DNA from 2 places in the Pelorhabdus rhamnosifermentans genome. Region 1 is predicted to be linked to the other one. Evidence: riboswitches for the same ligand, from Rfam matches in the RefSeq annotation. Region 1 holds a riboswitch; the other holds the start of a gene.

Region 1 (15,636 bases):
ATATAAAATAATCCCCGGCATTTGCCGGGGATTATTTTCATACGATAGGGAATTATTTTTGGGAAGAATCGCTGTCAGGTGTAACGATATTTGCTACGATGTCATATGTAACGGAATTGTAAGTTTTACTGTCGTTACCTTGAATGACTTGAACATTGCCAGTGAAAACGGCCTGTTTTGTTTTCCAGTTAAATGTAGCTTGGTCGGATGTAATACTCAAGCCAGAACGCACGAAAATAATATTGCCGTTAACTTCGGCTTTGCTGGCTGTTCCGTATACAAATACATTGTCACCGCTGAATTTGATGTCATCTTGAGTGACAGTAATGCCTCCTGAACCGGAGACTTCCATGCTTGCCATATTTACCTTGGCCTGTCCAGCAGTGATGATACGGTTGCCTACTTCAATATAAACATTGCCAACGAGGTTGTAGAGGCCTGTGGCAACATCAAAGTAGGTTTTATCGGCAGTAATAATAGGTTTGGCTAATGCAGTGCTCGTTAGGAGTACACAGAGCAGTAACATTAGTAATGTTATTTTTTTTATCATTTATGTTCACCATCCTTCATTTTAGTATAGCAGAATGAATGTTAAAATTCTATTCAAGGTTTCTTCCTCTTTTTGGGCGTTCTTGGAGATTGTATAACTTCAGACAAAGGTGACGTAAGTTATCTATAATACAGGTGAAAAATGTTATAATAATTATAAGGGATTTGTTGCCAAGCGAAAGGGTGAATCAGTGTGATTGTACGCGAAAGATTGGAAAAACAAGAAATGCAATTTTTGTCGGTTTTTGCTGCTAAAAGTAGTGAGGCACGGCGTGAACGGGAGGAAGAGCCGTGTAAATTTCGAACGGCCTTTCAGCGGGATCGCGACAGAGTGCTTCATTCCAAGGCCTTCCGCCGTCTTAAACATAAGACACAAGTTTATATTTCACCAAGTGACCATTATCGTACGCGCATGACTCATAGTTTGGAAGTGGCACAGATTTCACGCACCATTGCTCGGGGGCTCTCTTTAAATGAGGATTTGACAGAAGCCATTGCCTTAGGTCACGATGTCGGGCATACGCCTTTTGGGCATGCAGGAGAATTTGCTATTCGAGACTGGCTAGGTCATTTTAATCATAATGAACAGAGTCTGAGAGTCGTAAAGCATCTTGAAAAAGATGGGCTGGGTTTAAATCTGACGTTAGAAGTTAAAGATGGTATTTTAAATCATACAGGAAATACTAAGCCTTTGACACTAGAAGGAAATATCGTCAGGATTGGCGATCGCATGGCTTATTTATGTCATGATTATGACGATGGTATTCGGGCGGGGATGTTAAAGGCTAGCGATTTACCTTGTGGTGTAGCGCAGGTTTTTGGCACGACGCCTTCTCAGATGATTACTGTCATGGTGTCTGATATGATTAAATGTTCAGCAGGGAAAAATGATATTAAGCTGTCTGATGTTGTGCAACGAGGCATGGATGATTTTCGCGTATTTATGTTCAATAAGCTTTATTGGAGCGATTTATTAAAAACAGAACGGGATAAAGCTCGTTATATTATTATTAAGTTGCTAGAATATTTCATGGAAAATCCCGTAGCTTTGCCAATTGAATTCCGTGATCAGGAAGCGCGCTGGGGCTTAACAACAACAGTTGTTGATTACGTGGCAGGTCTGACTGATTACTATGCCATTCACTTGTTTGAAAATTTTTTTATACCGCCTGTAGGAGGATACAAATATTAAACGGCCTTGGGCCGTTTTTTTTCTTAGCAAATGATTTCTTTTTTGTCAAGGGGAAAAAAGGAGGATTTATGACACGCGTATGGAATATTAATATATCCATAAAGAAACAATAACTGATCCCAACTTAGCTCCAAGCAGGAAAAATATATTCATTGTAGAATATAATCAACTCTTAAACAGGCAATAGTTAATGTGGTCAGTCAGAGCTGCTTATAAGATAGGGGATCAACATGAAAAATACGAATGATGATTTCGTTGACAGGCTAAGGAGCGAAAGTGACATTGTTAGTGTCGTGTCAGATTATGTGCCACTAAAGAAAAAGGGAAAAAATTATTGGGGTTGTTGTCCCTTTCATCATGAAAAAACGCCTTCTTTTTCCGTTGCACCTGACAAGGGTTTTTTTTATTGTTTCGGTTGCGGTGCTGGTGGCAATGTTTTTAACTTTCTTATGAAAATTGAAAACATTGATTTTTTTAGTGCCGTGAAACTGCTAGCAAAGAAACTAAATATCTCGTTACCAGAAAAAGAGAAAACTACTGAGGAAAAGAATCACGACAGAAAATATGAGCGTTTGTGTCACGTAAATCAACTAGCAGCTGATTTTTTCCATTCTTGTCTTACAAAAACGACCTATGGAAAAGATGCTTTAGCGTATCTTGTTCAGCGGGGAATTACGTCAGCAGTTATTGACGAATTTCAGTTGGGATTTGCTCCTCCATTATGGGATAAATTATCTCAGTCTTTTACAAGTCGGGGTATTGCAACGGAAACGCTAATTGATAGTGGTCTCAGCGCTGCTCGTACGTCAGGCGGTGTATATGACCGTTTTCGTAATCGTATTATTTTTCCCATTGCAAATTTGCGGGGGCAAGTGGTGGGATTCGGTGGACGCGTACTTGATGATAGTCAACCAAAATATTTAAATTCGCCAGAAACGCTGCTTTATAATAAACGGCGTGAATTATATGGACTTCATAAAGCTTTCAAGTCGATTCGCGAGCAGGAACGAACCATTGTTGTGGAAGGTTATCTTGATCAAATCAGTGTCTATGGTGCTGGAATTACAAATGTCGTGGCATCGCTAGGAACCGCTTTTACTGTGGAGCAGGCCAAAATGTTATTAAAGCTGGCCCCGGAGATATTATTCGCTTATGATAGCGACGCTGCCGGGCAAAAAGCTACTTTACGGGCCTTAGCAACAGTGAGTGAACTAGGAGCCAAGGTAAAAATTATTCAGATTCCAGATGGCAAAGATCCTGATGAATTTATTCGTAAGCACGGTGCTAGTGCGTTTCAGTTGCTCGTGGACAATGCTTTATCTTTTATTGAATATCAAATTGAACGGGCTTTGACGGAAGGAGACTATTCTCATCTGGAGGGAAAAGTTGCTGTTATTAATCAGGTCATTCCTTCTTTAGCATTGTCTGAGAATGTTGTAGAGGAGAATGCCTATATTGCTCATTTGTCAGCCGTACTTACGATTGATGAGGGTTCCATTCGGGAAGAACTAAAAAAATATCGGTTTGTTGCTAAAAAGGATAAAAATGTAAAACTTGGGTACACTACTTCTGCCTTTTCTCTTGCTAAAAAACCGATAGTAGCAGCAGAACAAGCAGAAAGACAGTTGATTTACTTCTTATTTCAGGACAACTCGATTATTCCTTACGTCCAGTCTCTGTTACGTGTGGAACATTTTCAAAATTCTTTTCGTCAGGAAATAATGAATCAGCTACTTATTGCGTATAATATGGGAAAAGTCATTGAACCCGCACAGTGTTCATTGTCAGTCAGTACAGAGGCAGCAACTGAATTGTCTCATATTATGCTACTTGACAATCCTTGCGAAGATAAAGTTAAAATGGTTGATGATTATATTCGGACCATTCAATTAGCCTATTTACGAAATCAGTATGAAGAACATCGCCTAAAAGCCGATGAATTAGAACGCATGGGGGATAGTCGCTTTTTGCAGGAATTAGCAGAAAGTCAGCGAATTAAACATGAAATTAGCAAACTACATTCTTTGGAATAAACGATTACGATGTATTTTATGGGTCCCATTGACCATTTTTGGGCAGGGGAGGGGGGAATAAAGTGACAGATAAAAAAAATCAGACGACAGATCATGTAAATGAATTGTTGCATCGTGGTAAAAAACGTGGTGGTGTATTAACTTATGCCGAAATCATGGATGCTTTTCAAAACGATGATTTAACACCGGATGAAATTGAAGAACTTTATGAAATTTTTACCAATAAGGGTATTGAAATTCTCGATGAGATCCCTGAGGTAGAGCACACGGAACATGCAGATACACATGAAGAAGTGGATATAGACCTGTCAATTCCTGAAGGAATTAATATTGATGACCCTGTCCGTATGTATCTGAAAGAAATTGGGCGAGTGCCACTTTTGACGGCAGATGAGGAAATTGTTCTGGCGAAAAGGATGGAAGAAGGCGACGAAGAAGCGAAGCGTCGTTTAGCTGAAGCAAATTTGCGCCTTGTTGTCAGTATTGCCAAACGTTATGTTGGGCGCGGCATGCTTTTTTTGGATTTAATTCAAGAAGGTAACTTAGGTCTGATTAAGGCGGTAGAAAAGTTTGATTACAATAAGGGATATAAGTTTTCTACTTATGCCACTTGGTGGATTCGTCAAGCGATAACAAGGGCTATTGCCGATCAGGCTAGGACCATTCGTATTCCTGTGCATATGGTCGAAACGATTAATAAATTAATTCGCGTTTCCCGGCAACTCTTGCAGGAATTGGGGCGTGAACCAGCACCGGAAGAAATCGCTAAAGAAATGGATATTACAGTAGAACGTGTTCGCGAAATCATGAAAATTGCTCAAGAACCTGTTTCACTTGAAACACCGATTGGCGAAGAAGAAGATTCTCATTTGGGTGATTTTATTGAGGACCAAGATGCTCCGGCTCCGGCTGAGGCAGCATCCTTTATGCTCTTAAAAGAGCAACTGGAAGACGTTCTTGAGACGCTGACTGATAGGGAGAAAAAAGTGCTTCGCCTTCGGTTTGGCTTAGATGATGGTCGGGCACGTACATTAGAAGAAGTAGGTCAGCATTTTGGCGTAACACGTGAGCGTATTCGTCAAATTGAAGCCAAAGCACTCAGAAAGCTTCGCCATCCGAGTCGCAGTAAGAAATTAAAAGACTTTTTGGAATAAAAAATACAGTTTTTTGTAAGAACTACTTGACGTAACATGGAGACTGTATTATAATAAATCCCGTTGATGAATATTCCTCGATAGCTCAGTTGGTAGAGCAATCGGCTGTTAACCGATCGGTCGTAGGTTCGAGTCCTACTCGAGGAGCCAATGTTTTTAACAGGCTTTCTACGGAAAACCTGTTTTCATATCTTTGGGCCTATAGCTCAGCGGTAGAGCCGCCGGCTCATAACCGGCTGGTCCCTGGTTCGATCCCAGGTGGGCCCACCAAATCCGTATAAACAGCGGGGTTTCTTGTGTAAAACGAGAAATTCCGCTTTTTCATATGAAAAAAAATTGTAAGCAAGGTGATGAGATGAAATTAGGGGAAAGGCTGGCGGCTATTGCCCAGATGGTACTACCAGGTGCAACTATTGCTGATATTGGAACAGATCATGCCTATTTACCTGTTGAACTGATTCGTCGAGGCAAGGTAAGCAGGGCTATTGCTGGTGATATCCATGAGGGGCCTTATCAGGCAGCAACGGTGACTGTGAAGGAGGCAGGACTTTCCAAGCAGATTTCTGTTCGCCTGGGAGATGGTCTTGCCGTATTGGAGCCGGGCGAGGTTGACACAGTGATTCTTGCCGGGATGGGCGGCAGTACTATGATTCAAATTTTAGCTGCTCAAGGGAATGTTACAGCCAGCCTGAAGCAAATAATTCTGCAGCCCATGAATGGGGCTGCTTTGCTCCGTGAATGGCTTCATAAGCAGAAATGGCTGTTTGTTGAGGAAACATTGGTTGAAGAAGAGGGCCATTTGTATGAAATCATTCGTGTTATGAAACAATCAGAACAAATGGAGCGGGCAGTTCAGCCGTTAAAGCCAATTTTGTATGAAGTGGGTCCACTGCTATGGCATAACAAGCCTCCGCTGCTTAGCCGTCATTTATTGCTTAAGATCCACTCATTAGAGGGAGTTCTTGAGCAACTGAAACGATCTACTTCGCTTGCAGCCGCTCAGAAATCTAAGTTTTATCGTGGGAAACTGGATGAATTAAGGGAGATGATGGCATGTCTGTAACATGTAAGCACATTATGCAGGCCATGGAATGCTTGGCACCACAAAATTTAGCAGAAGAGTGGGATTCGGTAGGACTCATGGTGGGAAATCCTGATAGGCAAGTAAGAAATGTATGGACAACACTGGATGTTACGCTGGAACTTGTTGAAGCGGCAGTGGAAGCCAAGGTTGATATGATTGTTTCACACCATCCTTTGATCTTTAAGGCCATCAAGCGGCTTGATACAAGTACGGTTTCAGGAAAAATAATGGAAAAACTAATGCAAGGGAATATTGCTGTTTTTTCTGCTCATACAAATCTCGATTGTGCCGTAGGTGGTGTGAATGATATACTCGCACAAATGCTTCATTTACAAGATATTCAGCTGTTAACAGTGAATCGTTCGGAAAAATTGGTAAAATTTGTTGTTTTTGTTCCGAAAGATTATGAACAGGTTGTTTTTGCAGCTATTACAAAAGCAGGTGCTGGCCATATTGGACGTTATAGTCATTGTACATTTGCATCATCTGGTACAGGCACTTTTCTTCCTCTGGAGGATACCCATCCTTTTATTGGTCGGCAGGGATCACTTGCTAGAGTCGATGAAATGCGTATGGAGACGATTTTGCCTGAAAGACTTATAATCCCTGTTCTTGAAGCCATGCATGCAGTTCATCCTTATGAAGAAGTGGCTTATGATCTTTACCCGCTTTATAATCAGCTTCAGACTACCGGTTTAGGCCGGATAGGGACAATTCAACCTGTTTCTTTGCGGAATTTTTCTCAACAAGTAAAGCAACTGCTACACACCGATGTAGTGAGCATGGTAGGGCGGTCGGACCAAATGATTCATACTGTGGCTGTGTGTGGCGGCAGTGGTGCTGATTTAATTAAACAGGCTAAGAAAAACGGCGCAGATGTTTTTGTTACAGGCGATGTGAAATATCATGATGCTTTAGATGCAGCGGCCCTTGATTTGGCGATTATTGATGCGGGCCATTATCCAACGGAGCAGCCTGTTGTGGCTCGGTTGTCTCAATATTTGAGTGAGAAATTTCCGCTTCTCGAAGTAAAATCAAATATTTCCCAGAAAAATATTTTTCAATTGTGTTGACGATTGCTCCATGTTAAGATATAATAAGATTCTGCGTCATGAGTATGAAAAGTGATCGCGAGTGTCTGACGGCATTCGAGGAAAGTCCGAGCTCCGTAGGGCAGGGTGCTGGATAACGTCCAGCGAGGGTGACCTTAGGGAAAGTGCCATAGAAATGTAAACCGCCGACTTTCGTCGGTAAGGATGGAACGGTGCGGTAAGAGCGCACCAGCAATTAGGTGACTAATTGGCTTGGTAAACCCCACCTGGAGCAAGACCGAATAGGGAAGGGATGAAGTTGCCCGCAGAACCTTCCGGGTTGTGTCGCTAGAGTCAACAGGTAACTGTTGGCGTAGATAGATGATCATTGCCGCGTAAGCGGAACAGAACTCGGCTTAGTGATTACTCGTGTACGTGTTCCAATAAAGAAACCGCTGCTTGTCAGCGGCTTTTTTAATACATCAATAAGAATGCATCCATTAATATGATAGAAAAATCGTCGGGGCAATTTGTATATGATTGATATGCTGGGCAATTAATAATGACTTTTTGTTGACAAATTCAATGATATTTTTTACAATAACTGCATAGACTTGTTTTATCAGCTTACTTGTAAGCTGAAATGAATAGAGGAGGTAAAACAGATGGCTGTTGTTACTGTACATAATTTTGACGAGTTTACTGCATCAGTATTAAAGTCTGATAAACCTGTTCTTGTTGACTTTTGGGCATCTTGGTGTGGTCCTTGTAAAATGATTGCGCCGGAAGTTGAGTCCATTGCAACATCTTATGAAGGAAAGGCTGTTGTCGCAAAGGTCAATGTAGACGAAGTTGCTGATCTGTCGGGAAAATATAATGTCATGAGTATCCCCACTTTGCTCGTTTTTAAAGGTGGGCAAGAAATTAATCGCCTTGTTGGTTTTAAGCCGGGATCAGAACTTGCAGCTGCACTCGATGCTGCACTGTAAGGGTCATGCGAAAAAGCCTCTGCTGAAGCAGAGGCTTTTTCGACAATATCAGAAAGTATTCATTAAAAGGATCTGAATCATATGGACAACGAAGGGAGGGGAATTTATGATTATTTCTTGGAATACAACGCAAGCCTGTAACCTTCATTGTCGTCATTGCTATCGTGACGCAGGGTCGAAATATGCTGATGAATTAACAACAGCCGAAGGAAAAAAACTACTAAGTGAGATGGCACGAGCTGGTTTTAAAATTATTATTTTAAGTGGCGGCGAGCCTCTTATGCGCCCGGATATATATGAGCTTATTTCCCATGCACGATCGATTGGTACTCGGCCTGTTCTTGGCACGAATGGGGTGCTTATTACGCCTGATGTGGCTAAACGTCTTAAAAAAGCGGGCCTTGCTGTGGCGGGAATTAGCTTGGACAGCTGTGATCGTGATCAACATAATCATTTTCGTCAGTCAGCGATGGCCTGGGACAGTACAGTTGCTGGAATGAAAGCCTGCAGGGAAGTGGGTCTTAAATTTCAGGTTCATACGACAGTGATGGACTGGAATGCTTCTGAAGTGACGGATATTACCGATTTTGCCGTTAAGCAAGGTGCTATTGCTCACCATGTGTTTTTTTTAGTACCCACGGGACGCGGAAAGGAAATTGAAAATATGACACTGAAAGCTCAGCAGTATGAAGCGTTGTTGACGCGTATTCTTACAAAGCAGTCTGAAGTGCCTATTGAATTAAAACCGACTTGTGCGCCGCAGTTTATGCGTATTGCTAAGCAAAAAAATATTCCCACGCGTTTTACAAGAGGTTGTCTGGCGGGTATTGCCTATTGTGTCGTTATTCCAAGTGGGTTTGTGCAGCCTTGTCCTTATTTGCCGATTAAAGTAGGCAATGTGAAGGACACGCCTTTTGATGAAATTTGGCAAAACAGTCCGCTCCTTGATGACTTGCGATTTAAGCCGTTGAAAGGTGGCTGCGGTCATTGTGGATATGATAAGATTTGTGGTGGGTGCCGGGCTCGGGCCTATTATTACTCGCAGGGCGACTATCTCGCCGAAGAGCCTTGGTGTGAATATGGGCGTTAAAAGCAGGAATTGTTTTTTTTAGCACGAAAAGAACTAACTGGTTCTCCTTTTCCACTGACCATTGTTGTGAGCCGCTTTTTTTGTTTTCGACATCTGGCTGTTGAAGGGTGGAATTTGATTTGACATAGTTTGTTCTATTACCTCATATTGTTAGTGAGGTGATAGGTGTGTATAGTAAAAATTTACAAATTATTATGACGTTAAAAACAGAACCCGAGTCTTTTAATGTGGAAGATTGTCGTGTGAATGCTGAAGGAGAAAATGAGCTGCTTATTACCTTTTTTAAACAAAAAGTATGGGTGAATGCCAGTCAGGTAAAACTTTGTAAGACTGCAGGCACTGCTTTTTGTTGGAAAGATTCTGAAGAAAATCGTTATATTGAACTGAATCATACCTGTGAAGTCTGTCCGATCTGTTTGTGGTGGAAATGCCCTCACTGCGGATCTTGTGGTTGTAATAAACCTTAATATAAGAAAAAATAGTTATTGCAGGAGAGAAAGGATGATTGTTTTGCTACGGGGAATTCGTGGAGCGACAACAGTAGAAAAGGATGATAGTATTAACGTTGCAGAAGCTGTACAAGAAATGTTGACTGCACTCATCGAGGCGAATCAATTGGATACGTCAGATATTGGAGCGGTTATTTTCAGTTCAACACCTGATTTAAATAGTGCTTTTCCTGCTGCTGGGGCAAGGGCACTGGGATGGTCTGATGTGCCATTATTTGGTACAGTGGAAATTGACAACCCTAACGGCATTATACGTTGTATTCGAGTGCTAATCTTATATAATACAACGAAAAGTCAACAGGAAATTCGGCATGTTTATTTGCGGCGAGCGACTGCGCTTAGGCCGGATATTGCGTAGTTTATGAAGGTCTGATCATTCTATTTTTAAGACCGAAGCTTTTTTATAAGCTTCGGTCTTTCTTGACCTCATCCGCTGAATCATGTAATATTGGATGAATGGAGGTTATAACAATGCTTATTTCGATTGTTGTCCCTGTTTTTAATGAGCAGGATAATGTGGATATTTTTACTGCTGAAGTGATCAAAAGCATGCAGTCCAGTGACTATGATTTTGAAATCCTCTTTGTTGATGACGGATCAAGTGATGCTACACCGCTTATTTTAGACCGCATTTCACAGGCTGATTCACGTGTTAAGGCGTTTATTTTGGCTCGGAATTTTGGTCATCAAGTTGCATTAAGCTGCGGTCTTGATCATGCTTTCGGTGATGCTGTTATTACGATGGACGGTGACTTGCAGCATCCACCGGAAATGATTCCCTTGTTACTTCAAAAATGGGAAGAAGGCTTTGAAGTTGTACAAACTGTTCGGAAAAGTACCGAAGGTGTTTCATGGTTTAAGACAGTTACATCAAATTTGTTTTATAAATTGATTAATGCCATGTCGAATGTGCAAATTATTGCTGGTGGCTCAGATTTTCGTTTGCTTGATCAGAAAGTGGTTCAGAGTTTTCGACAATTTAAGGAACGCGCGCGGTTTATTCGGGGGATGATCAGTGATATTGGTTATAAACAGGTTCAAATTGAATTTGTTGCACCGCCGCGTTTTGCGGGTACATCTAAATTTTCTATTCGTAAAATGTTGAATTTTGCTTTAGACGGTATTACGGCTTATTCAAAAATGCCTTTGCGGTTTGCCTTGTATTTAGGTGTGCTGTTTGGTGTGTTTAGCTTATTAGTTATGTTGCAGGTCGTTTATATTAAAATATTTACTGAAGAAGCTGTACCTGGTTGGGCGACTACGGTTGTGAGCATTCTTTTATTAGGCGGCGTTCAACTGATCGGCATGGGCATCATTGGTGAATATGTGGGGCGAATTTTTGAAGAAGTAAAACAACGTCCGCTTTATTTAGTTCGTGCTGAATTAAAAAAAGACAAAAAAACAGACAAAAGTCACACATCTTGAATTTTTTGCAGGACTTTAGACTTTTATGGCGTATATTTATAAATGAGTGCAGAGAAGCCGAATCCAACTCAGGTACGGGGAAACCGTTTATTTAGGGGTGAAGCTCACAGGATGTGAGCCGGGTCTGTTCTTCTTCCCGAACCCGTCAGCTAACCTCGGAGGCTAACGTAGAGGAAGGAGTTTTTCTGTGAAACATTTTTTCCGAATCTTTTTTTGTTTGTTAGTGTTTATCAGTTTCGTTTCCCTAGCTTCTGCATCAGGTTCTTATCAAGAAGGTGACCAGGGTCAAGAGGTTGCCGCAATACAAAAACAGCTTGATGCGCTCGGTTACAATGCAGGTTCTGTCGATGGTGATTTCGGTTCACAAACCACTGCTGCAGTAAAAGCTTTTCAACGCGACCGTGGCCTTGATTCAGACGGGGTTGTCGGTTATGCTACATATCGTGCACTTATGGGGCGTGACATTCCAGTAAGTCGTGATTCTTCGAGTGTTTCATCTGCGCGAGGAATCATACAAACAGCCTTAAATTTCCGGGGTGTTCCTTATAGTTTTGGTGGAACAACACCGGATGCTTTTGACTGCTCTGGCTTTACTCGTTATGTTTATAGTTCCTATGGTGTATATTTACCTCGTGCAGCTGATGAACAGTTCGATGTCGGAAGAAGCGTATCTTATAGCAGGCTACAGCCTGGGGATCTTGTTTTCTTTTCGACTTATGCCGAAGGTGCTTCTCATGTCGGTATCTATCTTGGCAATGGACAATTCATTAGTGCAACAACTAGTCGCGGTGTAGCTGTGGATCATCTTGAAAGCAGTTACTGGGGCTCACGGTATATTGGTGCTCGGCGTGTATTGTAATCGATAGGGAAGGCGTAAGCCTTCCCGATTTTATTTATCGCTTAAGGGAAATACTAATGATCATCGTTTCCTATTTGGAGGATCTTAATAGATGTTTAAACAATATTGGTCTCAGTTTATCAGGCCTTATGGGCCTGTCGTGTTTACAGCTGTACTTTGTTTTATTCTTTCAAGTGCGGCTAATCTTGCTGCGCCTATTATTATTAAATTTTTAATTGATGGGGCTTTATCGAGCAATGATTTTACTTACTTGCATATTATTACGGCATCCATTGTGGTCCTGTATTTTTTTCGAGGCGTTTTTTTCTATTTCTATAACTATCTCATGGCTAGAGCTGGTAATAAAATGATTGCCAGAATGCGACAAGACATGTTTGCTGTTTTGCAAACCCATGATTATGCCTATTTTCTTAATAAATCAACAGGTGATATTATGTCCCTTTTTACGAATGATCTAATGCTTATCCAACAAGCTGTGACTGTAGGTATTCCTGATATTGTTGTGGAGTCCATTAATGTTATGGCTATTATGATTATTATGGTTTATTTTGACTGGAAATTAGCCGCCGTTACTTTTGCAACGTTGCCGTTTATTATTATTGTCATTAGTTTTTTTAATCGCAAAATTGCTTGTCTAGGGATGCTCGTTGAGCAGACACTTGCTAAAATGACTACCATTGTTCATCAATCACTCTTATCTGTTATGGTTGTTCAGAGTTATGTCAGGGAAGATTATGAGTATAAAAAATTCAGTCAACAAATTCACGAAGTGGCAGATAATTTACTGAATGTCCAGCGTATGAATGCCATTTTCATTCCTTTTGTAGAATTTTTAGCGGCTATTGGTTTGACAATTATTATTTGGTATGGCGGACGTGAAGTAATTTATGGTCAACTCACTATTGGCGGGATGTTTGCCTTTTTGGTATATATTATCAATGTTCCTACGCCAGTGAGAAAAATCAGTGAAGCCATTAGCAAAATGAAAATGGGGATGGTAGCCTGGCAGCGTATTGATGAGTTGAATCATGACCAGCAGCCCATGCTAGACGGAACAGAAGTGCTAGCAGCTGTTCGTGGTGAAGTCCATTTTGATCAAGTTTCTTTTCAATATCAGCCTAACGCAGGCATTTTAAAAAATATTTCTTTTATAGCTAATCCTGGTGATGTCATTGCTGTTGTCGGGCCAAGTGGTGCAGGAAAATCTTCTTTCGCTAATTTATTGCTTCGTTTTTATGATCCAACAGCAGGAAAAATTTATATAGATGGTAAAAATATTAGGAATATAACTATTCAGTCACTTCGTAGTCATATCGGTTTTATCCAACAAGACCCGATTTTATTTAATGCGACAATTTATGATAATATTCGTTATGGTCGTCCAGCAGCAACTTACGCGCAAGTCGTTGCCGCTGCAACGCTTGCAAATGCCCATGAGTTTATTATGGAACTTCCGTTGGGCTATGATAGCGTTGTGGGTGAATTAGGTGGGAATTTGTCAGGCGGGCAACGGCAACGCATTGCTATTGCTCGAGCAGCTGTGATGGATCCGAAAATTTTATTACTTGATGAACCGACAGCGGCTCTGGATACGCAAGCAGAGAAACAGGTTATGGAAGCTGTTCGTAAGGTCAGTGGTGGTCGTACAACTTTTATAATTACGCATCGACTTTCTACTCTTGCAACAACAGACTACGTGATTTATCTAAGCCACGGTGAAATTGTAGAGTTTGGTACGCATTCGGAATTGGCTGCCCGGGGCGGTTTGTACGCGAAGGCATTGCATTTAGGAGAAATTCAAGTATAATATATTTATACTTGTTTTTCTCAGTTTTTTTTATCGAGTAGATAAGAACGTTCTTATTTAAAAGTGGGGGTTTTCTGTATGAAGAAAGTGTTGAGTTGTTTGTTGCTATTTTGCTTGGTGAACCTGATTGCTGGTTGTGCAGGGGGAGCAATAACTCAAACAAGTTCAAAGAAGCTGAAAGTGGTTGCAACGGTTTATCCTGTTTATGAATTTGCCAAACAAATTGGCGGTGATAAGATCGATGTATTACTTATGACGCCAATCGGTGCAGAGCCTCATGATTGGGAACCAACAGCCAAGGATTTAGTAAAAGTTCGTGAAGCAAAATTATTTATTTATCAAGGCAATGGGTTAGAGCCTTGGGTGAGTAAGATGTTGACGCAAAATAAAACAACAGCTGCTATTGCTGCCAGCCAGGATATTCCCACGTTAGCAGCTTCTCTCGATGAAGAAAATGAACCAACTGTACCATCAGATCAAACAGCTGTTGATCCACATATCTGGCTTGATCCAGTACTTGTACAGCAAGAAGTGAAAAATATTCGGGATGCACTCATTTCAGCAGATCCGGATAATGAAAGTGTTTATAGGACTAATGCTGAACAATTGAAGGATCGCCTTGTAGCGCTTGATAATGAGTATCGTGATACAGTGAGTACATTTACTAAAAAGGACATTGTGACAACACATGCGGCTTTTGCTTATTTAGCCAAAAGATATGGTTTGAATCAAGTGCCTCTCATGGGATTGGCACCAGATGCTGAGCCAACACCGGAGAAAATTGCTCAAGTGGCGGAATTTTGTAAAAAAAATTCGGTGAGAGTCGTTTTTTTTGAAACACTTGTTTCACCCAAATTAGCGAGTATGATCAGTCAAGAATCAGGTGCGCTGACGATGGTCTTAAATCCTCTGGAAGGTTTGACAGAGGAGGAACGTAAAGCAGGTAAAGATTATTTTTCGATTATGAGAGAAAATTTAGCTAATCTTAAAGCTGCACTAAAGTAAGGGAGTTAATAATGAATATTACGGATGTAACAAATAAATTAAAGGAAAAGGGTTATCGCCTTACGCCACAGCGATTGGCGATTATTCATGCTTTCATGGAATCAATGACTCCCTTGAGCGTTCATGAAGTCTGGCAATGCGTACAGACCAGCTACACCGATATTAGTTTAGATACAATTTATCGTAATTTAGCGACAATGGTAAAATTAGATTTATTACATAGTATTGCGAGTGTTGGTAAAGCTGGAGCCAGATTCGAATTTGAGTGGGGGCGTCATCATCATCATCATATTGTATGTGTACGATGTGGCGCAGTGCTTTGTTTGGATTATTGTCCTATTGATCCGGCTTTTGTGAGCATGGTGAAACAGCAGGGTTTTGATCTTGTACGCCATGATATTGAGCTATTTGGACTCTGTGAGGCCTGCAAGGCTAAAGAGGGGGAATTAGGTCATGTGTGAAATAACATTAGAGCGGGTCAGTTTTTATTATGGACCTGATGTAGTGCTTGAAAATCTTAATTTTACAGTCAAGCAAGGCGAATTTGTTGTTATTGTCGGGCCAAACGGTGGCGGAAAAAGTACATTAATTAAATTAATGGCTGGACTAGTGAGAACCGCGCAGGGAAGAATCACTATTGACGGACAAGATATTAGTAAGGCTCATCGCAATCAATGCATTGGCTATGTGCCGCAAAACTATCGCCAGAATACAGCGGATTTTCCTGCTACTGTAGCAGAGATTGTAGCACTGGGTCTTGTGGCAGGCACGGTTGGTAGTAAAAGGACGCCAGGAGAAAAGTCTCATATTGTCAAGCATACGCTCGAACTGGTTGGAATTGACGATTTGGCGAATTGTCGGATTGGTGATTTAAGTGGCGGCCAGCAGCAACGCGTTATGGTTGCCCGG
Region 2 (15,636 bases), on a different contig from region 1:
CAACAAGAACCAAATCACCAGGTCTCATCTTTCGGTTCAGTGATCCCACGGCTGTTGTCGCAATGATCTGTTCAACACCCAGCTTTTTCAAGGCCCATATATTAGCGCGATAGTTAATCAGATGCGGTGGAATAGAATGATGACTACCATGGCGCGCCATAAAAGCAATTTCCTGTCCTAAATACCAGCCGCTTTTGAGTTGTACTTCACCAAAAGGCGTGTCTACTTGCTGTTGCTGGATATTTTCCAACATCGTTGGATCATAAACACCTGTACCACCAATAATGGCTATTTTCATTTATATTCACCTAACCTTTTAAAATTGTTTGCTAAAACAATTATTCACTTTCTCTAGTTTATACAAAGACCTATAAGCTCACTCTAATGTCTACAAAAATATAAAAACAACAACAATAAAACCGCTATTCACTCCTGAACAGGTCAGGAAAACAGCGGAATATGACTTTGAAAGAATAATTTCGCTCTAGCAGCAAAAAATTCCTGCTAACTCCTTAAGATAAATTTACACCCACAAGTCCGCCAAGTGCTCCAGCGGCAATCCCGGCTACAAATTTATTGACTGTTACCCATATGGATAACATATCCTGGGCGACATAAAGTCCAATAAGCAGAGATAAGCTTACATAACAAAATCCAATGATACTACCCACAATTAAACCTTTTGATTCTACCTTAAAAGTAGCATAAACACTGCCAATAAAAATACTGCTCATCGTAATACCGACAATGATATACTGAAGATTTCGCTCCACAAAAGGGCTCTCAGCAACAAGAAAAAAAGCAGACAAAAAAACAACCGCAAAAGCCGAAATGGCCAGACTCATAATAATACCAGAAATAATGAGCTTGGCCACTTGGGGTACTTTTCGCGGCAGTAAAGCATTTGCTTTATTTCTAATCCGTTTGGCCACAGTCTATCCCTCCTAGACTTTTAGTAGTAAATTTATGCGCCAAACTCCAATTTATACCACTTTAGACATAGAAACATTTCTTTATAATGTAAGATTCCAATCATCCACGGTATTTAGTAGCTGATAGTTTGTCAAATCAAAGTGAACAGGTGTCACGGCAATTTTTCCTTGCTTCACGGCATTAATGTCATTATCCTCGCTCGTTTCATCATCTACAATATTACCGCCCATCCAGTAATAGCTACGTCCACGCGGATCTTTTCGATGTTCAAAAGTATTTTCATATTGGCGAAAGCCTAGCTTAGTCACAGCAACACCTGTAATTTCACTGGCAGGCAAAGCAGGAACATTGACATTAAGCAAGGTATGGGGCGGCAAGGGATCATGCATTAATTTTGGCACAAGCTGCTTCACAAACTGCGCAGCCACTGTGAAATCACAGTGATCCCACGCATTAAGTGATACAGCAATAGCAGGAAGACCATGTAGCGCTGCTTCAATCGCCGCGCTGACTGTTCCGGAATACAGAATGTCTGTGCCTAAATTAGGGCCATGGTTAATACCAGATACAACCATATCCGGTAAAGAATCAACAAGTAATTCTTCTAAAGCTATTTTCACGCAATCTGTTGGCGTCCCGCCCACTTCCCACGCCTTTATAACAGCTTCTGCAGAATATTCATCAAGACGAATGGGGTGTTGAACCGTAATGGCTTGACTCATAGCACTTTTTTCAACGTCAGGAGCAATAACATAAACATCAGCAATCTCAGCCAATACCTTCCACAAGGATTGAATTCCCTTGGCACGAATACCGTCATCATTAGTCAATAAAATACGCAATAGTAACCCTCCTAGTCATTAAAGTATATTGAGTAGGTGATGCATTTGTGGAATAATCCGCACATGTTCAAGACATTCTAGAGCCATTTCGAAAAAAGTTAGAAGTTTTGTTGTTGATAGTTTTTCCCTTTCATCGTGCGTTGTAACAGGCTGCAAGATGAGGGGAATGCTCTTATTTACATCAGCAATCACCGATAAAGCCTCTGCAAACTCGCCTTGACTCGATTGATTGGATAAAACAATTTTAACAAAGACTTCTTTATGGGCAGCAAGTTTTAAAAATCGACGATGAGATGAGAAATAATCTTGTCCGGTACTGCTCGGAAGCTTGATATCCATGCTGATAATATGTATGAGTGATAAAACTTCATTGAGCTCATCAACTAAGACACCATTTGTTTCTAAGTACAGAGGAATCTCGATAAACGGTGCCAATTCTTTAATAGCCGAAGTATGACATAAAGGCTCACCACCTGTAAGGCTCACTGAATGGTGGCGAAGAATGAGAAGTTGGTTAACATATCCTGCAAGATCATAAATAGCCAGCGGGTTAGGAATAAAGTTAAACTGACCACTGCCTGCTGATTTTTCGATTCTAGCTGCCTTATCATACTGAAAAGACTCCGTTGTATCACAATAATGGCAACGCAGGTTACAACCGGAAAAACGCACAAAAACCTGACGATAACCAACATAAGGCCCTTCACCTTGCAACGATGAGAAAACTTCAACAACTGTTTCACGCATGCTGAACCTCCTGTCGATAAGCGACAGCTGAACGGGGTGATTCCCATATTTTCACTTCATAAAGCGTAACAGGGTGTTTCTTAAGTGGCTCTACAAGTGATTCATAAATATACTTAGCAATATGTTCTGCTGTTGGATTTTGTTTTTGGAACATCGCAAGCTCATTTAAATAGTAATGATCAAGCTCATTAATAATGCTATTCACTTCCGCTTTAAGCACAGTGAAATCAATAATCATACCCAGTTCATCCAATTCACAGCCGTGTACAGTCACTTCGACCTTCCAATTGTGACCATGCAGTCGATTGCATTTGCCTTGATAATTACGCAAGTTATGAGCGGCCTCAAATTCGGCCATAATCGTCAATTCAAACATATCTATTCTCCTTACATCATAATAGCATTAGTATATCACGAAACAGAAAAAGATGAGCAATAACTCATCTTTTCATCATCATTTCTTCGCTTATTTTACTGCCTCTTTGCTTAGCAGATTTTTTTTTGAAAACTCCGCTTGCTCGCTTACAAGAACGTCCTGATAGCGCAAGTTACGCGTATGAGCCGTATGACTCCATTCATGTTCATTGCGATGCAGGAAACCAATAAATGTAATGGGAATCCAACTGTAAATAAATAAGGGATAATAAAGTAAATAATACCAGGTCTTCCATGAAACATGAATCTTGGCCAAGATAATAACAGGAAAAATATATTGCCCAATAGCAATAAACGTCCATACTTCCATTGGCAAAACCTGATACAAGATATTCGTATAAAAGGGAAACCAATTATAGACATATGTGGCAATAACAAATCCCGTAGACAACAATAAAAAATAAGGTTGAAATAAATGAAATACACCATCAATCAGCCGTATATCACGCCGTTTAAAACCTTCTAAAATAAGCTTGGGAATGTACCTGCCTGCTACGTCAAACTGTCCTTGTGCCCAACGTTTGCGCTGCCGCCAAGATTGAGCAAAGGTAAGCGGTTTTTCATCATAAACAATAGCATCATGATTCCATGTAGTCGGAATGCCGCAAAGTAGGCTTTTCATGGTAAATTCCATATCTTCCGTCAGACACGTAGCTCCCCAACCAAACTTTTTCAACACATCCATGCTAATGCACATACCTGTCCCACCAAGAACACTAGTTAAACCAATATTATATTTTGCCAAATGCCAAATATGATTGATAACCCAAAAAGCAATAGCAAAAGTGGCTGTAACCCACGTATCATTTGGATTTTTCGCATCAAGATAACCTTGAATAATTCGTTCGCCTTTACAAAGACGACTATTCATTTCCGTTAAAAAGGCTGGATGAACTAAATTGTCGGCATCAAATACAACAACGGCATCATATTGTTTCTTCATAGCGTATAATTTAGCAAACATCCATTCCATGGCATATCCCTTGCCACGCTCATTTTTACTGAAACGTTCATAAACTAAAGCCCCCGCAGATTGAGCTATACGGGCCGTACTATCCTCACAGTTATCTGCAATAACATAAATATCATAAAGCGATCGGGGATAATTTAAAACACTTAAATTATCAATCAGTTGACCAATTACAGCCTCTTCATTATGAGCAGCCACAATAACGGCAAAAGTTTTTTCTGGTGTAACAATTTTTGTCTCTTTACGTTTCCACAAGCCAAACATGGCAATAATGAAATAGTACAATGTAAAAAATACAATCAGGAGCTGTAAAGGGATCATGATGATGTCAAAAATATGTTCCATGGATTTTTCTCCTTTGAAATCCGAAATTGACATTCGCTATAAAAATAATACACAAAATATCAGCAAAATACAATCGGAATAGCAATAACGTGTCCGTTCATGACAGCTTAATTTTAATCTATAAGTGAAATCTCATATTAAAAGCAGATTTAGTGTTTACAATACTTCTGATTTATAACCAAATCTGCCGAAAAGGGTGTTTAAAATTCCAAAAATAGCATAAGTAAAAATCACAGCAAACAACAAAGCATGCTGATAGACAATAAATATAAAACAGCCACTAGCAAGAGATAGTACTACAGGAATAGGATAAATTTTTTCACCCTTCCCTTTAAAATCGGGGTATTTAATTGTACTTACCATAAGATAGCCAAAAACAGCTACAAACAAAGGAAATGTATAACCATCAGGCTTGATTCCCATCATGATAAAAGTAACAACAGCGCAGCCAGCTGCTGGAATAGGCAGCCCCATAAAATGCCCCTTAACAATCCCTGTGTTAACATTGAACCGTGCTAACCGCAAGGCACCGCAGACAGCAAAAAATACGGCTACAAGCTGTCCAAGTAAATCAAACTCCTGCAAATAATAGGCATAAGCCAAAAATGCCGGTGCTGCGCCAAATGAAACAAGATCACAGAGTGAATCAAGCTCTTTGCCAAAGTCACTGGACACACAAAAAAAACGCGCCGTCCGTCCATCAGCCGCATCAGCAACCATGGCGGCAACTACACAAAACGCAGCAACATTGTAGGCACCATGGATGGTATTCATAATAGCAAACATGCCAAAAACAAGATTTAGTGCCGTGACTGCGTTTGGTATGATACTTTTCATTTGCGAATCCTCCCTATAATCGTCTCTCCACCACGAACACGATCTCCTTTTTTAACAAGAACTTCAACTGATTTTGGCATAACGACTTCCGTACAGGACCCAAATTTAATCATACCGTAACGTTCACCCCGTGTAAGCACATTGCCTAATGTCACCCATGAAACAATACGCCGCGCTAATATGCCGGCAATCTGAGTAACAAGAATCTTCATTTGGTCATTTTCAATTCCCAGTGAATGACGTTCATTTTCACAGCCAGCAGATTCTTTATAAGCCGGACGAAACCGTCCGCAAGTATATTGTTGATAAATAATTTCGCCTGCAATAGGACTGCGATTAACATGCACATCAAGAACCGATAAAAAAATCGTGACCTTAATGGCTTCATCAAGTAAGAATTCTTCATCATAAATGTCACATACACTCATAACTTTCCCGTCTGCTGGTGACATAACATAAGCTTCGTCCCCTGGTATCTTCCTATTTGGATTACGAAAAAAGAAAGTAACAAAAACAAGAAATACGCCAGGTACAATGCTCCAGTACCCCCCCATAACAATAGCGACACAAGCTGTCAAACAGGCTAAGATAGCAATATATCGATATCCTTCTTTTACAATAGGACCTTTAACCATCCATCCACCTCCTAAGGCACCGCTATGGCAGCACAAAAACAAAAAGCAAGCTACCACTTGCCTTTACCGTGTCTCAAATTATTATAATATAGGGCCCATCGTTTGTCTAATCTTTTTTCGACAATAAAACCTTGATGACAAAGCGCGGCAGAGCCAACATTCGAAGGGCTCGCTGTGGTTGCATCATCAGACGAAACAACCATTCTAAATTGGTTTTCTGCATCCAAAGTGGGGCGCGTTTCATCACGCCAGCCATAACATCAAAAGTTCCGCCAACCCCAATACCCACTTTCACTGTCAATTGATTACGAAGCTCATAAAGCCATTTTTCTTGTTTTGGTACACCGAGCGCGACAAATAACAAATCGGCCTTAGATTCATTAATGCTGGCAACTAACGTTGGCACTTCTTCCGCTTTAAAAAAGCCATCATGAACACCAACAAATTCAATCGAACCATATCTTTTTCTGGCAGCGGCCTGAGCTTTGACCGCAACGCCAGGTGCTCCACCTAAAAAATAAATACGATAGCCCTTTTCAGCGCTTAGTGCAAACAGCCTTTGGGCTAAATCAAACCCAGCGACACGTTCAGGCACAGGATGCCCCAGCTTTCCAGCCGCCCATACCACGCCAGCGCCATCAGGCACAACAAGCTGCGCTGCAGCTAAAATCGTAGCAAGCTCCTTATCCTCGTTTGCCATCATAACCATCTCAGCATTGGCTGTAGCAACTAACTGCATGTGGGCATATGAACTTTTTCCACTTATCATGGATTCCACTGTCATAACAGCCTGATCCATTGTCATTGAATCGACGCGAACGCCTAAAATATTTGCTTGTTTCTGCACCCTGTTTTTAACTCCTTCACCTTAGCCTCTTTATTATGAGGCTACAAACATTGTTATATCAATCATCTGTATAGAATTGTACCACATTCTCAAAATCCCGGCAATCGAGGCAATAAATTCCGCCAACTGGGAGTCTTAGGTTGAAGCGGAGCCTGAGGTGTTTCTCCTTGCGAATCAGGTAGCGTACCTAAATTGTTACTTTCTTGCAGCCAACCGGAAAATGCAGGTTCCGTTCCTTTAATAAAAGCAGTTTTCTCTACTTCAGGACAACCAAAGAAAGCCACTTTGCCTGTTGTTGCACAAATAGGGATATTCGTAATAATACCTTCAGGCACAGAAAATTGCGTTACAGTAATTCCTGCTTCCGCTTTAGTCATCATGGCTCCCCACAGCCCCGCCACTTGGCTGCCCGAAATTCCTACTGGTGTACGGTCATCATTGCCAACATAAATACCTGTTAATAAGTCCGGTGTATAACCAATAAACCAGGCTGCTTCATAATTGTCTGTTGTACCTGTTTTCCCTGCTGCCGGTCGACCAATGGCAGCTGCCGTACCTGTACCTGAACTGATTGTTCCTGCCATCATATTCGTCATAATGTAAGCCACTTGCGGCGTTAACATTTGTTGCTGCACAAATGTTGCCTGTTCCAACAGCTGATCATTTTCATCGAGTACCTTCAAAATAGCCACAGGTTTAGAAAGAACGCCAGCATTTGCAAAAGCCGTATAAGCTGCTGTAAGTTCCATTAAATTTACGCCCTGTGTCAACCCGCCGATGGCAGCTGCCAAATTATTATCCTGCGTTGTAAGCGTTGAAATTCCCAGTGCTTGAGCAAGTGCCAAGACATTTGTCATGCCCACTTGCTGCGCTAACTTGACTGCAGGCACATTAATAGAATCACGCAACGCCTTACTCAGCGTAACTGGACCATGATACTTCTTATCGGAATTTAGCGGGCTGTACCCGCCAATATTGATTTTTTCATCAATAATCACGGCATTCGCTGTCAACCCTTGGTTTAAGGCTGTTGCATATAAAAAAGGTTTAAAAGCAGAACCTGGCTGTCTTAGTTCAACTTGCACCCGATTTATTTGGCTTTCCTGATAATCACGACCTCCTACCATAGCACGAATAGAACCATTATGAGGGTCAAGGGCTAAAACGGCTCCTTGATATTTTCCAAGCGTAGCTTCTGCTGCCTGCTGAGTCTTAATATCAAGTGTTGTATAAACCTTCAGCCCGCCTCTGTATACTCGATTAGCGCCATAACGGCCCACAAGCTCATTGGCAACATAATCTAAAAAGTAAGAAGCTTGAACAGTCCGTTTTTTCTTACCAACCAATACAAGTGGTTCACCATTTGCAGCATCGGCCTGTGCTTGTGTAATATCGTTCATTTTTACCATACCACTTAACACTTCAGCACGCCTCGATAAAGCCGCGTTCATATCCACATAAGGTGAATAAATTCCCGGACCGCGTGGCAATCCGGCGATCAATGCACTTTCCCCCAAGGTCAATTCACTAGCATGCTTACCAAAATATACTTGTGAAGCAGATTCAACACCATAAGCACCTTCACCAAAATATACTTGATTCAAATAAGCCTGAAGAATTTCCTGTTTAGAAAATCTTCTTTCAATAAGTAATGCCAGTAACATTTCTTTTAATTTTCGTATAAAAGTCTTTTCCTGCGTCAAAAACATATTCTTAGCCAGTTGCTGCGTAAGCGTGCTTCCCCCCTCAGCGAAAGTCCCCATGCGCAGATCCACCCATAAAGCTCGAACAATGCCAATAGGATCGACACCAGCATGGCTATAAAACCTGATATCTTCATTATCAATAATAGCCTGTTGCACATAAAAAGACATGCTGCTAATGGGTACAACGACGCGATTTTCCTCAAACAACTTTGAAATAAGTGCACCATGAGCATCAAATACTTGTGTGGCTTTCATAAATTGTAAATTTTCCAAATTATCTGTTTGCGGCAAAGTGAAAAAAGCATAGGCAATACTCCCAAAAAAACAAATGAAAAGCACTAAAACAACTGATTGAACTAGAATATCTTTTTTTCGCTGAAAATTTTTTTGCATCTGCCTGTGCCTCCTTATTATTCGTAGTATAACCATAACAAAGCAATGCTTACGCAGGAAAAAAACGTTCTTTGCCGAAATAATTCTTGTCAACAAAATTGTTCAAAACTATGAGGTGCATAAATAATGATGCAACATTCAGCGTTTAAAGAATTATGTCGACTCACATTGTTCTTTTTTTTGTTGTTTTGCACGGCACCATTAGGAACATTCGCCTACTACTCTATTACAACAAATAATATCGAATCCACAACTGAAAAAAACGCTGAATCTCCCCCGAATTACGCACCTGCTTATTTGATTATGGACTATACAAATAACTGGCTTATGACAGACAAACCTGTTTATGATCCGTTGCTCGTTTCAGAACGGAAAAATCAGAAACTGCCAACCACTTTGCCACCACTGACTCCCTACTATGGCCAAAAAACAGTTTATCTCACCTTCGATGATGGACCTGACCCTGAAAACACGCCGATTGTACTGGCTCTTCTCAATGAATATCAAATTCATGCTACTTTTTTTCTTGTCGGTAGTCAAGCAGAAAAATATCCTGATTTAATCAAACAAATTTTCACGGCAGGACATGCCATAGGCAATCATAGCTACAATCATAACTATAAAGACCTCTATCGCTCACCTCAAACCTATTTAGCGCAACTACATCATACCGATGAAATTATCAAACAAGCCATTGGTGTACGTCCCCATATTTCTAGGGCCCCCGGAGGATCAGCAGGCACCTTTAACAAAGCTTATTGGAACAGTTTAGAACAAGAAGGTTACTGTGATGTTGGCTGGAACATTAGTTCAGGCGACGCCTCACGGGGCACGGCACCCCAGCTTGTAGCAAATATTGCCGAGCAAATACAAAACAAAGCCCTATGGAGTCATGCAACTGTGCTTATGCATGATGGCACAGGTCACGGTGAAACAGTGAAAGCTTTACGGCAAATTATTGAGTTATTTAAATCTCAGGGGTTTGAATTTCGAGTTGTCAATTTCAGTACTCCATCAGCCTGGTAAACTTAAAACAGCCTTTATAATGCCCCTCTTATGTTATAAAATGCAAAAAAAAGACTTCAGTTTCAAATAATTTTGAAACTGAAGTCTTTTTTATCATTACAATGACTTTGATTTAAATTTATTTTTACAAACTATAATTTGGGGATTCTTTCGTAATACTCACATCATGGGGATGACTTTCCTTCAGGCCTGCACCTGTAATACGAATAAACCGCGTATTCGTCTTCAGTTCTTCAATATTTTTCACGCCGCAATAACCCATACCTGAGCGAAGCCCACCAATCAGTTGAAAAACTGTATCGGAAATCGGCCCCTTATAAGGAACACGGCCTTCAATACCTTCAGGAACAAGTTTATCCATATTTTCCTGGAAGTAACGGTCTTTGCTTCCGTCAGCCATAGCTCCTAGTGATCCCATGCCACGATAGACCTTGTAACTCCGACCTTGATAAATAATCGTTTCACCAGGGCTTTCTTCCGTTCCAGCTAAAATATTACCAATCATGACAACACTGGCCCCAGCTGCAATTGCCTTTACCATGTCACCTGAATACTTAATCCCACCATCAGCGATGACAGGAATACCGTATTCACGTGCAGCTTTCGCACAATCATAGACAGCCGTGATCTGAGGTACACCAATGCCTGCAATAACCCGTGTCGTACAGATAGAACCCGGTCCAATACCCACTTTGACGGCATCAGCTCCCGATTCAATTAAAGCCCGTGTCGCATCGGCTGTAGCCACATTACCAGCAATAAGATCGACATCAGGGTATAAGGACTTGATTGTTTTTACAGCCTCAAGCACACCGCGCGAATGACCATGTGCTGTATCCACAACAAGCACATCAACCTTCGCTTTAACAACAGCCGCAACTCGCTCTAGCATATCAGAACCTACACCAATGGCTGCCGCAACAAGCAACCGTCCTTTGCCATCTTTTGCAGAATTTGGATATTTCTGAGCTTTTTCAATATCTTTAATTGTAATAAGACCTTTTAAATTTCCCTGTTCATCAACAAGCGGCAATTTCTCAATCCGATGTTTTCCTAAAATGTTCTTAGCTTCTTCAGGTGATGTCCCCACAGGTGCCGTAATAAGATGCTCCTGCGTCATACAGTCAGCAATTTTACGATTCATATCCTGTTCAAACCGTAAATCGCGATTCGTAAGAATACCAACCAATTTATCATGTACTGTAATCGGTACACCTGATATGTGATATTTTTCCATCAAATCCTGCGCATCTTGTAAAATGTTCTCAGGGGAAAGGAAAATAGGATCTACAATAATTCCATGTTCAGAGCGTTTCACTTTGTCAATTTCATTGGCCTGTCGATCAATCGACATGTTTTTGTGAATGACGCCAATACCACCCTCACGTGCCACCGCAATTGCCATGCGAGCTTCCGTTACGGTATCCATGCCCGAACTGATAATAGGAATATTTAGTTTAATATTTTTGGTCAGATATGTAGAAACCTCAACTTCCCTTGGTAGTACATCTGATTTCGCGGGAATGAGTAATACATCATCAAACGTTAACCCTTCTTTTGCAAACTTGTTATCCATTATTTGCTCCTTTCTCTAATCATGATTCATTATTTCAACTATAATAACACATTTAAACTCACCGAATCTAGCTCTTTTTATGTAATTAGCAAAAAAAATTCAAATTTCTACTATTTTTTTGCTTTATTTACACTGAATTAATTTCACTAGCAGGAAATTTTCGCATCCAGAAGAAATATACCCTTAAAGGTTCATTAAATTAACTTGGAACATTTTTGTAATTTATTAGAAAGAAGGAAACCAAATGGCTAACGATAAAAAAGGAATTTTACTTGAAACAGGTACAAATGAATTTGAAATTGTAGAATTTACCGTAGGCCCTACTCATTATGGAATTAACGTTGCCAAAGTCCGTGAAGTCATTAATAAACTTCCAGTAACTTTGATGCCGAATTCACATTCTTATGTTGATGGTGTCTTTACGCTCCGGGGACGTGTCATGCCACTTGTCAATTTGCCACGTGTCTTAGGAATTACCTCTGAAACAAAGAACTCCAAGGTCATTGTCAGTGAACTAAATAATTTTTTTGTCGGCTTTCTTGTTGATGAAGTATCACGTATTCATCGCATTTCATGGACAGAAATGGAAACCCCGCCAAGCATATCTGATTCGGACATGGTTGTTGGTATTATAAAAATGACAGATAAAATGGTTATTCTCTTGGATTTTGAAAAAATCATTTCAGCAATTAATCCAGAAATAAATCGAAAATTAACGAATATCCCACAAGTTACAAAATCTTTAGAACCGCGTCGTAAACAAAAGACCATTCTCGTTGCCGAAGATTCCGCTATGCTACGTGATCTGCTTGTAGATACCCTTCATACCGCGGGCTATACCAATATTATTGCCACAGTAAACGGTAAAGATGCTTGGGAACACTTGCAATCAATTGCCGCTTCCCATGAGGAAGAACCCATTGAAAAGAAAGTCCAACTTGTCATTACAGACATTGAGATGCCACAAATGGATGGTCATAACCTGACTAGTCGCATCAAAAAACATGATATACTAAAAAAATTGCCTGTCATTATCTTCTCCTCACTCATCAATGAAGAAATGCGTCGCAAAGGGGAAAGCATTGGAGCCACTGCTCAAGTGTCAAAACCAGAAATTGAACAGCTCATTGACTTGATTGACAAATACATACTTTAAAAAATGCTAGACTTAAAAAGCCTTGGAGAAATGACTCTCCAAGGCTTTTTGGCTTACTTATTAAGAACAAACACAGTTACATTTTTCATACCAAAATCATTGGCTTCATCTACGGATGACATGGCAATGTCAATACGATTTCCTTTAATCGCACCGCCTGTATCTTCAGCTTGAGCATATACACCATGCCCATCGGCGAATTGAATATAAACGCGCGATCCAAGTGGAATCACATTGGGATCGACAGCAACCACTCCGGGACGTACTTTTGTTCCCATATGAGTCAAATCTCCCCATTTGCCATTGTCATGCGCACCAGGCGCATAAGCCGTCGCAACAATATCCAATTGATTTTGGGCATCTTGCGGCGGTGCATCAGCATGAACTAACTGAGACACGTTGACAACATTCAGCATAAAAACAGTCAATAGCAATATAAAAAATTTTTGCAACTTTTTCATGATTCATTCCCCTTTCCTAGTGCCGACGAAGTTAGCTGACGGGTTCGGGACAAAGGGTTATCCCTACTGCAAAACAGATTCACCCCAAATTTGGTTCCTCCGCACTTATCAATAAGTTTTGGCACATGTAATATCATAACGTATGTGCTGCTAATAAGCAAACGTTCTATAAGGCCGTAAAGTTAACATAATATAATATATGTTAACTTTACGGCCTTATACGCGTTTATATTCAATGATAATATATTATATAATAATTATTATCACTATATATCATAAAAACAGACCGTTCACACGGTCTGTTCGTCACCAACCTAGTCCTTAGCTATCATAACGAAGTTTACCTGCATTAGCTAAATGTTCTTTTGGCATTTCACGCAAAATAATATTTACAGCTTCAGCAGGACAATTGGTAGTTTCAACAATTGCTTCTGTTACCTTCTTGACAAGAGCTCTTTTTTGCTCGATAGTACGGCCTTCAAGAAAATCAATTTGGACAAATGGCATCATAAAACCTCCCTAATATTTATAAAGCTGTTATTCTGCGTAAATTCATGTATATCCTGCTCAAATCACTTTAACATGATCCATAGCTGTCTTTTATTTGCATAGTAACACTCTTGATTCTTCGTACATAAATTATAGGGAGTTGAATAATGATTTTTAACGAAATAAGGAGGTTGTATTTCATGGGAGTTTTTGCAGAAATACGCAACGAAAGGCTCATCAGAGAGCTTCAACGCGAGCTAAATACAGATGTCGTGTTGTTTGGCATTGATGGTTTTGCCTTTTTTGGCAATTTGCAGGCAATTGAAGATTGCCGCATCGCCGTACTTGCTCCAGCCATAAATTCTAATACAGATTTTGTCCAAATTCTCGGCCCCAGTGAAATCGTTCTTGAACAATCCTTTAGCCGTGTCGACCTTTGGACTATTGTTGGCAAAGCAACTGCAATATCAACAGATCCCTTTCACGAAGATAGCCCAACCACAACAACGTCCTGCACAGGCAGCATGGATCGTGCAGAAACATTAAACAGACAAGAAAGCCATTTGTTAATCAGGCAGTTATGCTGCAGCATTGGTGACGAAGTAGCCATCACAACGTTAGGCGGTTTCTGGTTTGAAGGTATTCTTAGCACAGTTGAAGATGAACTGGCAATCCTAACAGCAGAAACGATTGTTATTCCTGGTAAAAGTACAGATCTGACTGGTATTCGTTCTGTCGTAGTAAACCTTGAAGCCATCACTTCCATTTCTGGTAGCTAAATATCGGTAACGAAAACTAAACTACACATATGGCAAATTGAGCTTGTAAAAGACCCGGTAAAATACGGGTCTTTTTTTATAAGATTTGAAAAGGAGATTCAAGCATGCTCATTGCTACAAAATACTATGGCATCGTAGGATCTGGAGTTACTTCACCCCATTTATTTCGCGCCAATAACAAAAAATTTTATGTCGTAAAACTACAAAATAATCCCCTCGGACCCAAAGTATTAGTCAATGAATTGTTGGCAACTAAGTTTGGTAAACTCATGGACCTATGCTTTCCATCGGGAGACATTATCAAAGTTACTGAAGAAACCTTGCAGCAAAATCCGCGACTCAGAACATCAGGGGCACAGGCTGGACTTCATTTTGCCTCCCAATTTATTCATCACACAGAATATATGGAGAAGCAACACTTGGTCAAGGCAATAAATAAAACACAACTTGCTGGCGTCATTCTATTTGATCACCTGTTTCATAATGCCGATCGAACAAGTAACTATAAAAACCTCTTAATAAAACAACAAGAATCAGGATATAAAATATACGCCATTGATAACTCGCACTTATTTATTTATGGCAATTGGACGGAACAACTTCTTCAACGTTTGAGTATGAAAATAAAAATTTACTATCATTATTCCTATGGATGGTTACTCAGATACTATCTTACCTTTCAGGATTTTTCCCCCTATCTTAAAATTGTATCAAAGATTAGCAATGCTCAAATCGAACAACTTGTACAGGAAATTCCTCATGAATGGCTACCAGATGAACAAGAAAAACAGGCGCTAATTGATTATATAAAACTCCGACGCAATACACTGGAAGAACTTTGGAAAAAGTTAGGCAAACATATTCCGCTAGATCATCGTTAGTTTAGAATTAAGAGTAACCTAGAATATCGAATCAATAAAATAATATTAAAAAAAATATGTATAAAACTTATTGAAACAAGGAATTACTAGTAGTGTAAATTTTCTCCTCTCCCATATTGGCGGCGCAAGCCGCCCCTTTTTTATGATATTTAATTATGAAGGATAACAAAATCCGGGCCAAAACGTTCTAACAGTGTTTTTTGCAGTTCATGACTGACTGCTTGACTATGAATCAACTGCTGCGCAGCAGAACGAGCCTGAAGAAGGATGGCTACATCTGTTACGATATTGGCAATTTTTAAGTCAGGCAAGCCATGTTGCCTCGTTCCAAAAAACTGTCCTGGTCCTCGCAGTAACAAGTCCTTTTCAGCAATCACAAAGCCATCATTTGATTCAGTCATGACCTTCAGCCGCTCCAAGGTCTCGGACTGTTTATTATGAGCAATTAAAACACAATATGACTGATGACTGCCCCGGCCGATTCTTCCCCGCAATTGGTGAAGCTGAGACAGTCCAAACCGCTCAGCCCCCTCAATCACCATCATGGTAGCATTCGGAACATTAACACCTACTTCAAT

What was found. Region 1 has a riboswitch for cyclic di-AMP ahead of Ga0466249_RS12820 (C40 family peptidase). Riboswitches for the same ligand answer to the same signal wherever they lie in the genome.
Region 2: it holds a riboswitch for cyclic di-AMP, as region 1 does, so the genes downstream of both, Ga0466249_RS27110 (3D domain-containing protein) here and Ga0466249_RS12820 (C40 family peptidase) in region 1, are expected to answer to the same signal.

What each region holds. Positions count from the first base shown of each region.
Region 1 is NZ_JAHGVE010000009.1:127,475-143,110, forward strand. It holds gene Ga0466249_RS12745 (pyruvate, water dikinase regulatory protein) at 1-6, shown strand, start outside; gene Ga0466249_RS12750 (LptA/OstA family protein) at 53-550, opposite strand; gene Ga0466249_RS12755 (deoxyguanosinetriphosphate triphosphohydrolase) at 743-1,741, shown strand; gene dnaG (DNA primase) at 1,972-3,774, shown strand; gene rpoD (RNA polymerase sigma factor RpoD) at 3,837-4,928, shown strand; tRNA gene Ga0466249_RS12770 (tRNA-Asn) at 5,003-5,078, shown strand; tRNA gene Ga0466249_RS12775 (tRNA-Ile) at 5,124-5,198, shown strand; gene Ga0466249_RS12780 (tRNA (adenine(22)-N(1))-methyltransferase) at 5,284-5,991, shown strand; gene Ga0466249_RS12785 (Nif3-like dinuclear metal center hexameric protein) at 5,982-7,085, shown strand; RNA gene rnpB (RNase P RNA component class A) at 7,125-7,477, shown strand; gene trxA (thioredoxin) at 7,709-8,032, shown strand; gene nirJ2 (putative heme d1 biosynthesis radical SAM protein NirJ2) at 8,139-9,122, shown strand; gene Ga0466249_RS12805 (hypothetical protein) at 9,290-9,589, shown strand; gene aroH (chorismate mutase) at 9,624-9,989, shown strand; gene Ga0466249_RS12815 (glycosyltransferase family 2 protein) at 10,103-11,056, shown strand; cyclic di-AMP (ydaO/yuaA leader) riboswitch at 11,102-11,234, shown strand; gene Ga0466249_RS12820 (C40 family peptidase) at 11,244-11,915, shown strand; gene Ga0466249_RS12825 (ABC transporter ATP-binding protein) at 12,007-13,722, shown strand; gene Ga0466249_RS12830 (metal ABC transporter substrate-binding protein) at 13,801-14,727, shown strand; gene Ga0466249_RS12835 (Fur family transcriptional regulator) at 14,739-15,188, shown strand; gene Ga0466249_RS12840 (metal ABC transporter ATP-binding protein) at 15,181-15,636, shown strand, end outside.
Region 2 is NZ_JAHGVE010000004.1:179,425-195,060, reverse strand. It holds gene mtnP (S-methyl-5'-thioadenosine phosphorylase) at 1-298, opposite strand, end outside; gene Ga0466249_RS07035 (TIGR04086 family membrane protein) at 513-932, opposite strand; gene surE (5'/3'-nucleotidase SurE) at 1,014-1,775, opposite strand; gene Ga0466249_RS07025 (7-carboxy-7-deazaguanine synthase QueE) at 1,794-2,522, opposite strand; gene queD (6-carboxytetrahydropterin synthase QueD) at 2,515-2,898, opposite strand; gene Ga0466249_RS07015 (glycosyltransferase family 2 protein) at 2,989-4,272, opposite strand; gene pssA (CDP-diacylglycerol--serine O-phosphatidyltransferase) at 4,429-5,109, opposite strand; gene Ga0466249_RS07005 (phosphatidylserine decarboxylase family protein) at 5,106-5,744, opposite strand; gene Ga0466249_RS07000 (WecB/TagA/CpsF family glycosyltransferase) at 5,851-6,591, opposite strand; gene Ga0466249_RS06995 (transglycosylase domain-containing protein) at 6,681-8,690, opposite strand; gene Ga0466249_RS06990 (polysaccharide deacetylase family protein) at 8,817-9,716, shown strand; gene guaB (IMP dehydrogenase) at 9,841-11,292, opposite strand; gene Ga0466249_RS06980 (chemotaxis protein CheV) at 11,537-12,448, shown strand; gene Ga0466249_RS27110 (3D domain-containing protein) at 12,502-12,909, opposite strand; cyclic di-AMP (ydaO/yuaA leader) riboswitch at 12,914-13,043, opposite strand; gene thmT (2-hydroxymuconate tautomerase) at 13,231-13,419, opposite strand; gene Ga0466249_RS06965 (hypothetical protein) at 13,599-14,177, shown strand; gene Ga0466249_RS06960 (HipA family kinase) at 14,282-15,058, shown strand; gene recG (ATP-dependent DNA helicase RecG) at 15,208-15,636, opposite strand, start outside.